Regions from separate parts of the Rhizobium sp. KDH_Rht_773_N genome, predicted to be linked through region 1. Evidence: predicted binding sites of a transcription regulator. Region 1 holds the regulator's gene; the other holds the start of a gene.
The links. The regulator LexA, encoded in region 1, represses DNA repair genes until DNA is damaged. The targets are predictions, from matches to a motif close to TGTTCNNNNTGTGTTCNG.

Region 1 (4,209 bases):
AGACCTCCAACCCCTTCTCAAGGCCCACACCGCGCTTGCTCGACAGCGAGGAACGGTTCGCCTTGTCGAAGGACGTCTTGTAGACGAGCCCGATGCCGAGCTTGGCGCAGAGTTCCTTCAAGGTACCGGCAACCATGAACGCGTGGTCGCGGCTTTCCAGTTCGCAAGCGCCGGCAATCAGCGACAGGCGACCGGTATTGGAAAAAGTAACCTTGCCGGCGCCCTCGCCGACCGTCACCACGGAGTTCGTATTGGTGCTCATGATCTTTCCTCGAAGGCGAAGAGCGTGCCCTGCCCGGGCGCCGGCTTCACCAGAATTCGGTTGGCCTTGCGTGTGTATGTGACCCCGTTAGCAGCCAAATGCGCTTCTGTCACGGCCAGATCGCCGACCGCAAAGAGGATTGCCCGTCCACGCAGGCCGCGATCGGTATCGGGCGTCACCAGATCGTAATAGGCCTCCAGTCCTTCAGGCGTCATCAGGCTGATCTTCGCATTGGCGGTGGCAATCTGCAGCCCGAAGCCCGTGTCGTCAGCTGACACGACCCTCGCGACCGATCGGACGAAAACACCGAAGGCGTTCGGCTCCGGCGCAGCCAGGGCAATTTCGGCAATACCCGTGACACCATTGGCATGCGTTTCCAATACGGCGCGATCGGCGGGCAACGGGTTCACGCGCTCGACGGCAAAGAGGAGGAAATCCGGCGCCCGGAGATCGGCGGCGAAGGCGAGCCGGAAGCCGGCAACACTTTCTGCGCCATCTGGCATTCTCACCGGACGCTCGAACTGCAGCAGCGAACCGGCGCTGATGCCGGCCTCGACGAATCGGGCATGTTCTCGCCTTGCATCGCCGGTGGCGAAGGCAATCGCGGAAAGGCCCTCGTCGCCGCAACGGAAGCGGAATGCCTGGTCACGGGCGGCAAAGACGTTGCCGCGACGCGCCGCCTGCTCGCTCTCCGCAACGCTCGCGACGCCCAAAGGCTCAAGATAGGTTTTGTCGGCAAAGAACACGCAGGCATTTTCCGTGCCGAAGGGATGGCGGGCATCAGGCGCGACCGTGAAACCCAGCTTGCCCAGCCTTTCGCGGGCAAGGTCGATATCCGTCACCGGCAAGACGAGATGATCGATCGGAAGCCTGTCTTTGCGCATCGGGTTCCCTCCAGCAATGACAAGGAGATGTGCTTCAGCAGGCCTTGCGAGGCAAGGGCGCGAAGGCGCAAGGGCCGCGAAAAATAAAATTCTCGACAGAATGAACAGAAGTTTTACGAAAATTTAGCCACTTGCGGAACACATATGGAACATATAGTGTCCGTTCTGGATTTGTTTCAAGACTGGGGTTACACGCCATGCTCACGCGCAAACAACAGGAACTCCTTCTTTTCATTCACGAAAGGATGAAGGAGTCAGGCGTTCCGCCGTCTTTCGACGAGATGAAGGACGCCCTGGATCTGGCCTCGAAATCCGGTATTCACCGGCTGATCACGGCACTCGAGGAACGCGGCTTCATTCGCCGGCTTCCGAACCGGGCGCGAGCGCTCGAAGTCATCAAACTGCCGGAAGCCTACAGCCCGAGCCTGCAACCCCGCCGCGGCTTTTCGCCGAGCGTCATCGAGGGCAGTCTCGGCAAGCCGCAGCCTGTGGCGCCTCCCGCCTCGGCCAAGCCGGCACCTGCCGCCGACAACGGCAATTCGGTCTCCGTTCCCGTCATGGGGCGCATCGCCGCCGGCGTGCCGATCTCGGCGATCCAGAACAATACGCATGACATCACGGTTCCGACCGATATGCTCGGCTCCGGCGAACATTATGCGCTGGAAGTTCGCGGCGATTCGATGATCGAAGCCGGCATTTTCGATGGCGACACGGTCATCATCCGCAATGGCAGCACGGCCAATCCCGGCGATATCGTCGTTGCACTCGTCGATGACGAGGAAGCGACGCTCAAGCGCTTCCGCCGCAAGGGCGCATCGATTGCGCTCGAGGCTGCAAACCCGGCTTACGAGACCCGCATTTTCCCGCCGGATCGCGTCAAGGTTCAGGGCAAGCTCGTCGGCCTCATTCGCCGCTATCACTGACCGGTGACAGGCCGGCGTCCGCGAATGTATTGCTTCGCCAGTCATAGGCGCGGTGACGCATCCAGGGGCGCTGCAACGTGTCGAATGCGGTGGTGGCCTCGACTCCGTCGGCTGTGAACCGAAGTTCGACGGAACCTGTCCTGCGCAACGTTTCGCCGGTAAAGAGCAGCGCGCCGGAACGGCAGCGGTCGAAGCGCAGCCGGACGGGGGTCACGACAATATCGGCCGTATCGCAGGCCGGCCCGAGATGGGCGGCATTGTCGACGACGGTCAGCCTCTTTCCGTTGGCGAGCGCGACGCTGCACCAGGCGCCCTTCAGGCAGGAGAAACGCGAGGGAGGGCCGGTGTCGGCTGCCTGTCGCATCGCCTCTCTGGCTTCATTCTGCTGATCCGGCGAAAGCTGCAACCGTTTGCCGTCAGGCGCGGCGGGCGCCTTGGCGGCTTGGAGCATTACCGGCTTGCGGTGCTCTTCGAGGGCAAGCGCCCGCTGCCATTGTTCGAAGATGAAGGCGGGCGGCTTCTCACGGTTTGAAGCCATCGCCTCTCCATCGACTATGGCAACGAGTCCGCCATCCTCTGAGATGGCGATATCGGGCGCCGCACCGGACGGGAGAACGGCCACAGCAAGCGTGGAGACCGCGACAATTGCTGTTCCCATGTGCCGCAGCCCCGTTCTGAGCAGCGTCAGCAGCAGAAAGCCGGAGACGGCTGTCGGGAAATACCAGCCGGGCAAGCGGCCGATATCTATATTGCCGCCCCACCCCGCGATCGCCTTGGCGATCGTGATCACCAGATCGAGCCCGAAGCCTGCCACCTGCCACAGCCAGCCGTCCAGGCCGAAGGGCATCAGCAGCATTGCCAGCATGCCCGCCGGCATGACGATGAAGGAAATGACCGGCATGGCCGCAAGATTTGCCGGCAGGCCATAGGCCGTCAGGCGGTGGAAATGCTCGATCGAAAACAGTGCCGTCGAGAAGCCGCCGATCAGCGACGTCAGGAAAACGCCGCCGAAGAAGCTGCCAACCATGGAGATCGGCTTCATGATCGGCAGCCTGGCAAGAGCGTTCTCACGCATCGGCCGCCGCTTCCAGAGATCGTAGCCGGCGACAAGTGCGAGCGTGGCGGCAAAGGACATCTGGAAGCTTGGTCCCAGCACTTCCGATGGCGAGACAGCGAGGATCACGAGAGCGGACAGCGCCACGTTTCTAAGGCTGATCGATGGCCGGTCGAAGAAGACGGCGACCAGCATGATCGCCATCATGATGAAGGCGCGTTCGGCGGAGACGGCAAAACCCGAGATCAGATAGTAGGCGGTTACCGCAGCGAGCGCGCCGGCGGCCGCGATCTTCTTGGTCGGCCACGCCTGGGCAATGCCGGGAAACAGGCTGAGGACGACACGCAGGCCGACGAAGAAGATGCCGGCGGAGAGCGCCATATTGAGGCCGGAGATTGCGATAATGTGGGCAAGGCCGGATTGCCGCAACGCTTCCGTCGTTTCATCCGAGATCGCGCGTCTCTCGTCGGTGACAAGGGAGGCGGCAAAGGCCCCGGTGTCGCCGGGCAGGGTGGAGCGGATCCGATCGCCGATGCCGCTTCTCAGGCGATAGAGCCACTCCAGGACGGCCTCATCGAGCGAGCCTGCCTGCTCCGACTGTTCCGCCACCTTTTTCGGCGCCCCATAGAAGAAGCCGTTGGCGCCAATGCGGTCGAAATAGGCGCTGAAGGCAAAATCGTTGAGATGGGGGAGCGCCGGCCCCGCCGGAGGCGTCAGCCGCGCCCTGCCCTCGATGATGTCGCCGAGTTCGAAGGGCCGGGCCGCGCCACGCGCCAGCACGGAGACGCGTTCGGGCGGACGCCTGATCTCGGGTGCGCTTGTGCCGTTGACCTTGAGAATATAACGCCAGCGTCCCTCGCCATCGCCTTCCCGGCGCTCGATGCGGCCGGTCACGGTCGTCGTGACGGCTGAATCGAGGATCAGGGTCCTTGCCCGCCAGGTTTCGACCTGTGCCGAAAACATGCCGCCGGCAAAGAGAAGCAGGCCAAGCAATGTCGCCCGCAATTTCGTCCGGCCATGGCCGCAGACCGTGACGGCGACAAGGAGGACAAGCAGGCAGAGACCGAGCAAGACGGTCGGAAAGTC
Region 2 (4,209 bases), 1.9 Mb from region 1:
GATGATGCCGGTTTCATTACCGGTTCGACGCTGACGGCCAATGGCGGCCAGTTCTTCGTCTGAGCCTATTTCTTCTGGCTGTGGGCATAGCTGTTCGGGAAGCTGCCGGTACCGTCATAGGGGCCGGCAGACGCACCATAGGCCGCAAGGGCGATGGTGATGAGGGCAGCGATTGCGATGATCCTGTTCATATTCGCTTCTCCCCGGGGACGGCTGCTCGGATAGCAGCTGCCACGCTGCTCCGGTTTCGTCGATAGGTCAGGCGTTTGGATGATGGCGCCTGCCGGCTCTGACGGGCACTTTCTGGATAGCGCGGTCCCGGCTGCGGAAGGCAGCGACTGCCGTCGTCAGAAAAGCCGAGGCGATCAGGACCGCGACGGCGGAATTGAGGAAAATCTGGGCCATGGTAGCGTTCCTTTGCGCTCGCGGGCGGCATGTGCTCGGTCCCTGCGATGTCGGAAGGAATATGGGCCCGGCCCTGGCGACGCGCTAGATTTGACTTCGGCGACCCATCGTCAACGCAGCGTTGACGACGAAAAGGCGGAAGAAAAACGGGCGCCGAAGCGCCCGTTGAAAATTTCTGATGGGCCGATGCCGATTAGCGGCAACGCGCTTCGTAGCGGCGGCCGTAGCGGTCGCGATAGATGCAGTAGCCGCGGCGTTCGACCGACTGGCCGATCAGGGCGCCTGTCAGGCCGCCAGCGACTGCGCCGACTGCCGCGCCGCCCCAGCTGTTGGTGACAGCGCCGCCGATGATGGCGCCCGTGCCGGCGCCGATCGCCGTGCCCTGCTCCGTCGGTGTGCAGGACGCGAGAGCGCCGATGAGAGCGCAGCTAAGAACAATCTTCTTCATGTCTAAACTCCCCAGGTTCTGGCCTTTAAATTCGGCCCATCAGGACAAGAATGATAATGATGACGAGAACTAACCCCAAACCTCCGGAAGGTCCATAGCCCCATCCGCGGCTATAACCCCAATTCGGCAAGGCGCCGATCAATAATAGAATAAGGATAATAAGAAGTATCGTGCCAAGCATGGTGTTTGTCCTGCCTCATCCTCATTTCGACTGGACTAGTAACACGCATCCGCGATTTTTGTTCCCGGCTAAGCTCTCGGAATATCACGCCGGCGTTATCGGCCACCATGACAGAACCGGATTTCGCCGGTTTCGAGGAAAGCAGGTCGGCAAACCGATGTCGACCATTTCCTGTTATGGTTAAAATTCCATTTAAATACAATATGTTGTAGCGAACAAAGCCGGAAAATGAAGATGTCTCTGATTCGTCGGCGATTCGTTCCGGCTTTGATCGGCGGTGACTCCTAAGCCAATTGCCGGCAGCGGCCGGCTTAAAGCATCGTGAATTCGACATGTAAAAGATTAATGCGGTCATACGGCTTTGAACGGCGGCAGCAAAATCGGAATCCGTATCTTGGGATCAGAGACCACAGCGCTCACAAGATCTCGCCGTGAACGAAAAGGGAAAACCTCGACATCAGCGATTCGTCTCCGATTCGTTCCGGCTTTGGTCGAACTGTTAATTTTGGGCTTGACCTTGCGTTTCTGCGGTGCATGCCACAAGCGTTAATCGCGGTTGCCGGCATTTGTTCTCGGTCGTATCGGCAGATTCAGCATCTAGTGTAAAAAAGTGATTCAAAATCAATACTTAGCCGTGAACAAAAGCTGAATCAGCGGGAGTCAGCGATTCGTCTCCGATTCGTTCTCAAGCTGTTCCGAATCTTAAATCAAGCACTTAGCTACTGTGGCTTCCACGCTCAATCCAAAGTCTATTTCAAATCTGCCCTTGCGTTTGGTGCTTCGGCTGTCCATGTGTTCTGTGCCTCTCCCGCAGGAGCCGACTTGACCCCGGGGCGTTCGCGCCTCACTTGCATGGACCATGACCCTGACTTCGCAGCCGATGATACTGAGCGGGCGCGGCGTGACCGCGGTGCTCGGGCCGACCAATACCGGCAAGACCCATTATGCGATCGAACGCATGGTGGCGCACGGCACGGGTGTCATCGGCCTGCCGCTGCGTCTGCTGGCGCGCGAGGTCTATACGCGGGTGGTCGAAAAGGTCGGTGCCCAGAACGTGGCGCTGGTGACAGGCGAAGAAAAGATCTCGCCGCCGAATGCGCGTTTCTCGGTGTGCACGGTCGAAGCAATGCCGCGGGAGACCAAGGCGGCCTTCGTCGCAATCGATGAAGTGCAGCTCGCGGGCGATCTCGAGCGCGGCCATATCTTTACAGACCGGATCCTGCATCTGCGCGGCCGCGAGGAGACGCTTCTGCTTGGCGCTGCCACCATGCGGCCGATCCTGCAGCAGCTCCTGCCGGGGATTACGGTTACGGAGCGGCCGCGGCTTTCCCACCTTCTTTATGCCGGGCAAAAAAAGATTACCCGGCTGCCGCAGCGCTCGGCGATCGTCGCCTTCTCGGCGGACGAGGTCTACGCGATCGCGGAGCTGATCCGACGCCAGCGCGGCGGGGCAGCCGTCGTGCTTGGCGCACTCAGCCCGCGCACCCGCAATGCGCAGGTGGCGCTCTATCAGGCTGGCGATGTCGAATATCTCGTTGCGACCGATGCGATCGGCATGGGCCTCAATCTCGACGTCGACCATGTGGCCTTCGCCCAGGACCGGAAATTCGACGGCTACCAGTTCCGCAACCTCAATCCCGGCGAACTCGGCCAGATCGCCGGCCGTGCCGGCCGGCACGTGCGCGACGGTACCTTTGGCGTCACCGGCCAGGTCTCGCCCTTCGACGAGGAGCTCGTGCAGCGCATCGAGGGCCATGAGTTCGACAATATCAAGGTTCTGCAGTGGCGCACCAAGGATCTCGATTTTTCCTCGATACAATCCCTGCGGGCAAGCCTGGAGACCGGCCCCCGCGTGCCGGGCCTGACGCGGGCGCTGCCGGCAGTCGACCAGCAGGCGCTCGAACACCTGTCGCGCTATCCGGAAATCATTGATCTCGCTAACACGCCGGCACGGGTCGAAAAGCTCTGGGAGGCTTGCGCTCTGCCGGACTATCGGCGCATAACGCCTGCGCAACATGCCGATCTTATCTCTACCCTCTTTTCCGATCTGGTGCGCTATGGCACGGTGAACGAGCAATTTCTTGCGGAGCAAGTTCACCGCTCAGATCGGACAGATGGGGAAATTGACACGCTTTCGGCGCGAATCGCGCAGATAAGAACCTGGACCTATGTATCGAATCGGCCCGGCTGGCTTGCCGATCCGACACACTGGCAGGAAAAGACGCGGGAAATCGAAGATCGATTGTCCGATGCGTTACATGAAAGGTTGACGAAACGCTTTGTTGATCGCAGGACATCTGTGCTCATGAAGCGCCTGAGAGAGAATGCGATGCTGGAAGCTGAAATCAGTGTGAATGGCGATGTCTTCGTTGAAGGACATCATGTGGGGCAGTTGACCGGGTTCCGTTTCACGCCTGTCGGGGGAACGGACGGGCCGGACGCCAAGGCGGTTCAGGCTGCGTCGCAAAAGGCGCTCGCGCTCGAATTCGAAGCTCGCGCCGCGCGCCTGCATGCCGCAGGCAATGCCGATCTGGCGATCGGCTCGGATGGGCTGGTGCGCTGGCTCGGCGATCCCGTCGGCCGTCTTTCCGGCAGCGACCATGTGATGCGGCCGCGTGTCATCCTGCTTGCCGACGAGCAGCTCACGGGCAATGCGCGCGATCATGTCGCTGCCCGTATCGAACGGTTCGTCAACCACCATATCAGCACGGTACTGAAGCCGCTGGACGACCTGTCGCGCGCCGAGGACCTGCAGGGTCTTGCCAAGGGGCTCGCCTTCCAGCTCGTGGAAAATCTCGGCGTGCTCTTCCGCCGCGACGTGACGGAAGAGGTGAAGTCCCTGGATCAGGATGCCCGCGCCTCCATGCGCCGTTACGGCATCCGCTTCGGCGCATATCACATCTTCGTACCGGCGCTTCTCAAGCCGGCGCCGGCGGAACTCATCACCCTGCTCTGGGCGCTGAAGAACGACGGCCTCGAAAAGCCCGGCTATGGCGATCTCATCCCGGTGCTGGCCGCCGGCCGCACGTCCGTCGTCACCGATCCGAGCTTCGAGCGCATGTTCTACAAGCTCGCGGGCTTCCGTTTCCTCGGCAAGCGCGCGGTGCGCATCGACATTCTCGAGCGTCTTGCCGACCTCATCCGTCCGCTGCTGCAGTGGAAGCCGGGTCAGGGC

Region 2: ACU8HS_RS09890 (helicase-related protein) is a predicted target of LexA. The motif match lies at 1,715-1,732, and genes of this name have one in related genera.

What each region holds. Positions count from the first base shown of each region.
Region 1 covers NZ_CM129525.1:33,185-37,393, forward strand. Annotated here, with positions in the region: gene kdsA (3-deoxy-8-phosphooctulonate synthase) at 1-262, opposite strand, end outside; gene ACU8HS_RS00180 (VOC family protein) at 259-1,146, opposite strand; gene lexA (transcriptional repressor LexA) at 1,344-2,069, shown strand; gene ACU8HS_RS00190 (ComEC/Rec2 family competence protein) at 2,050-4,209, opposite strand, start outside.
Region 2 covers NZ_CM129525.1:1,967,653-1,971,861, forward strand. Annotated here, with positions in the region: gene phbB (beta-ketoacyl-ACP reductase) at 1-63, shown strand, start outside; gene ACU8HS_RS09870 (hypothetical protein) at 66-191, opposite strand; gene ACU8HS_RS09875 (hypothetical protein) at 259-405, opposite strand; gene ACU8HS_RS09880 (YMGG-like glycine zipper-containing protein) at 599-853, opposite strand; gene ACU8HS_RS09885 (DUF3309 family protein) at 879-1,034, opposite strand; gene ACU8HS_RS09890 (helicase-related protein) at 1,894-4,209, shown strand, end outside.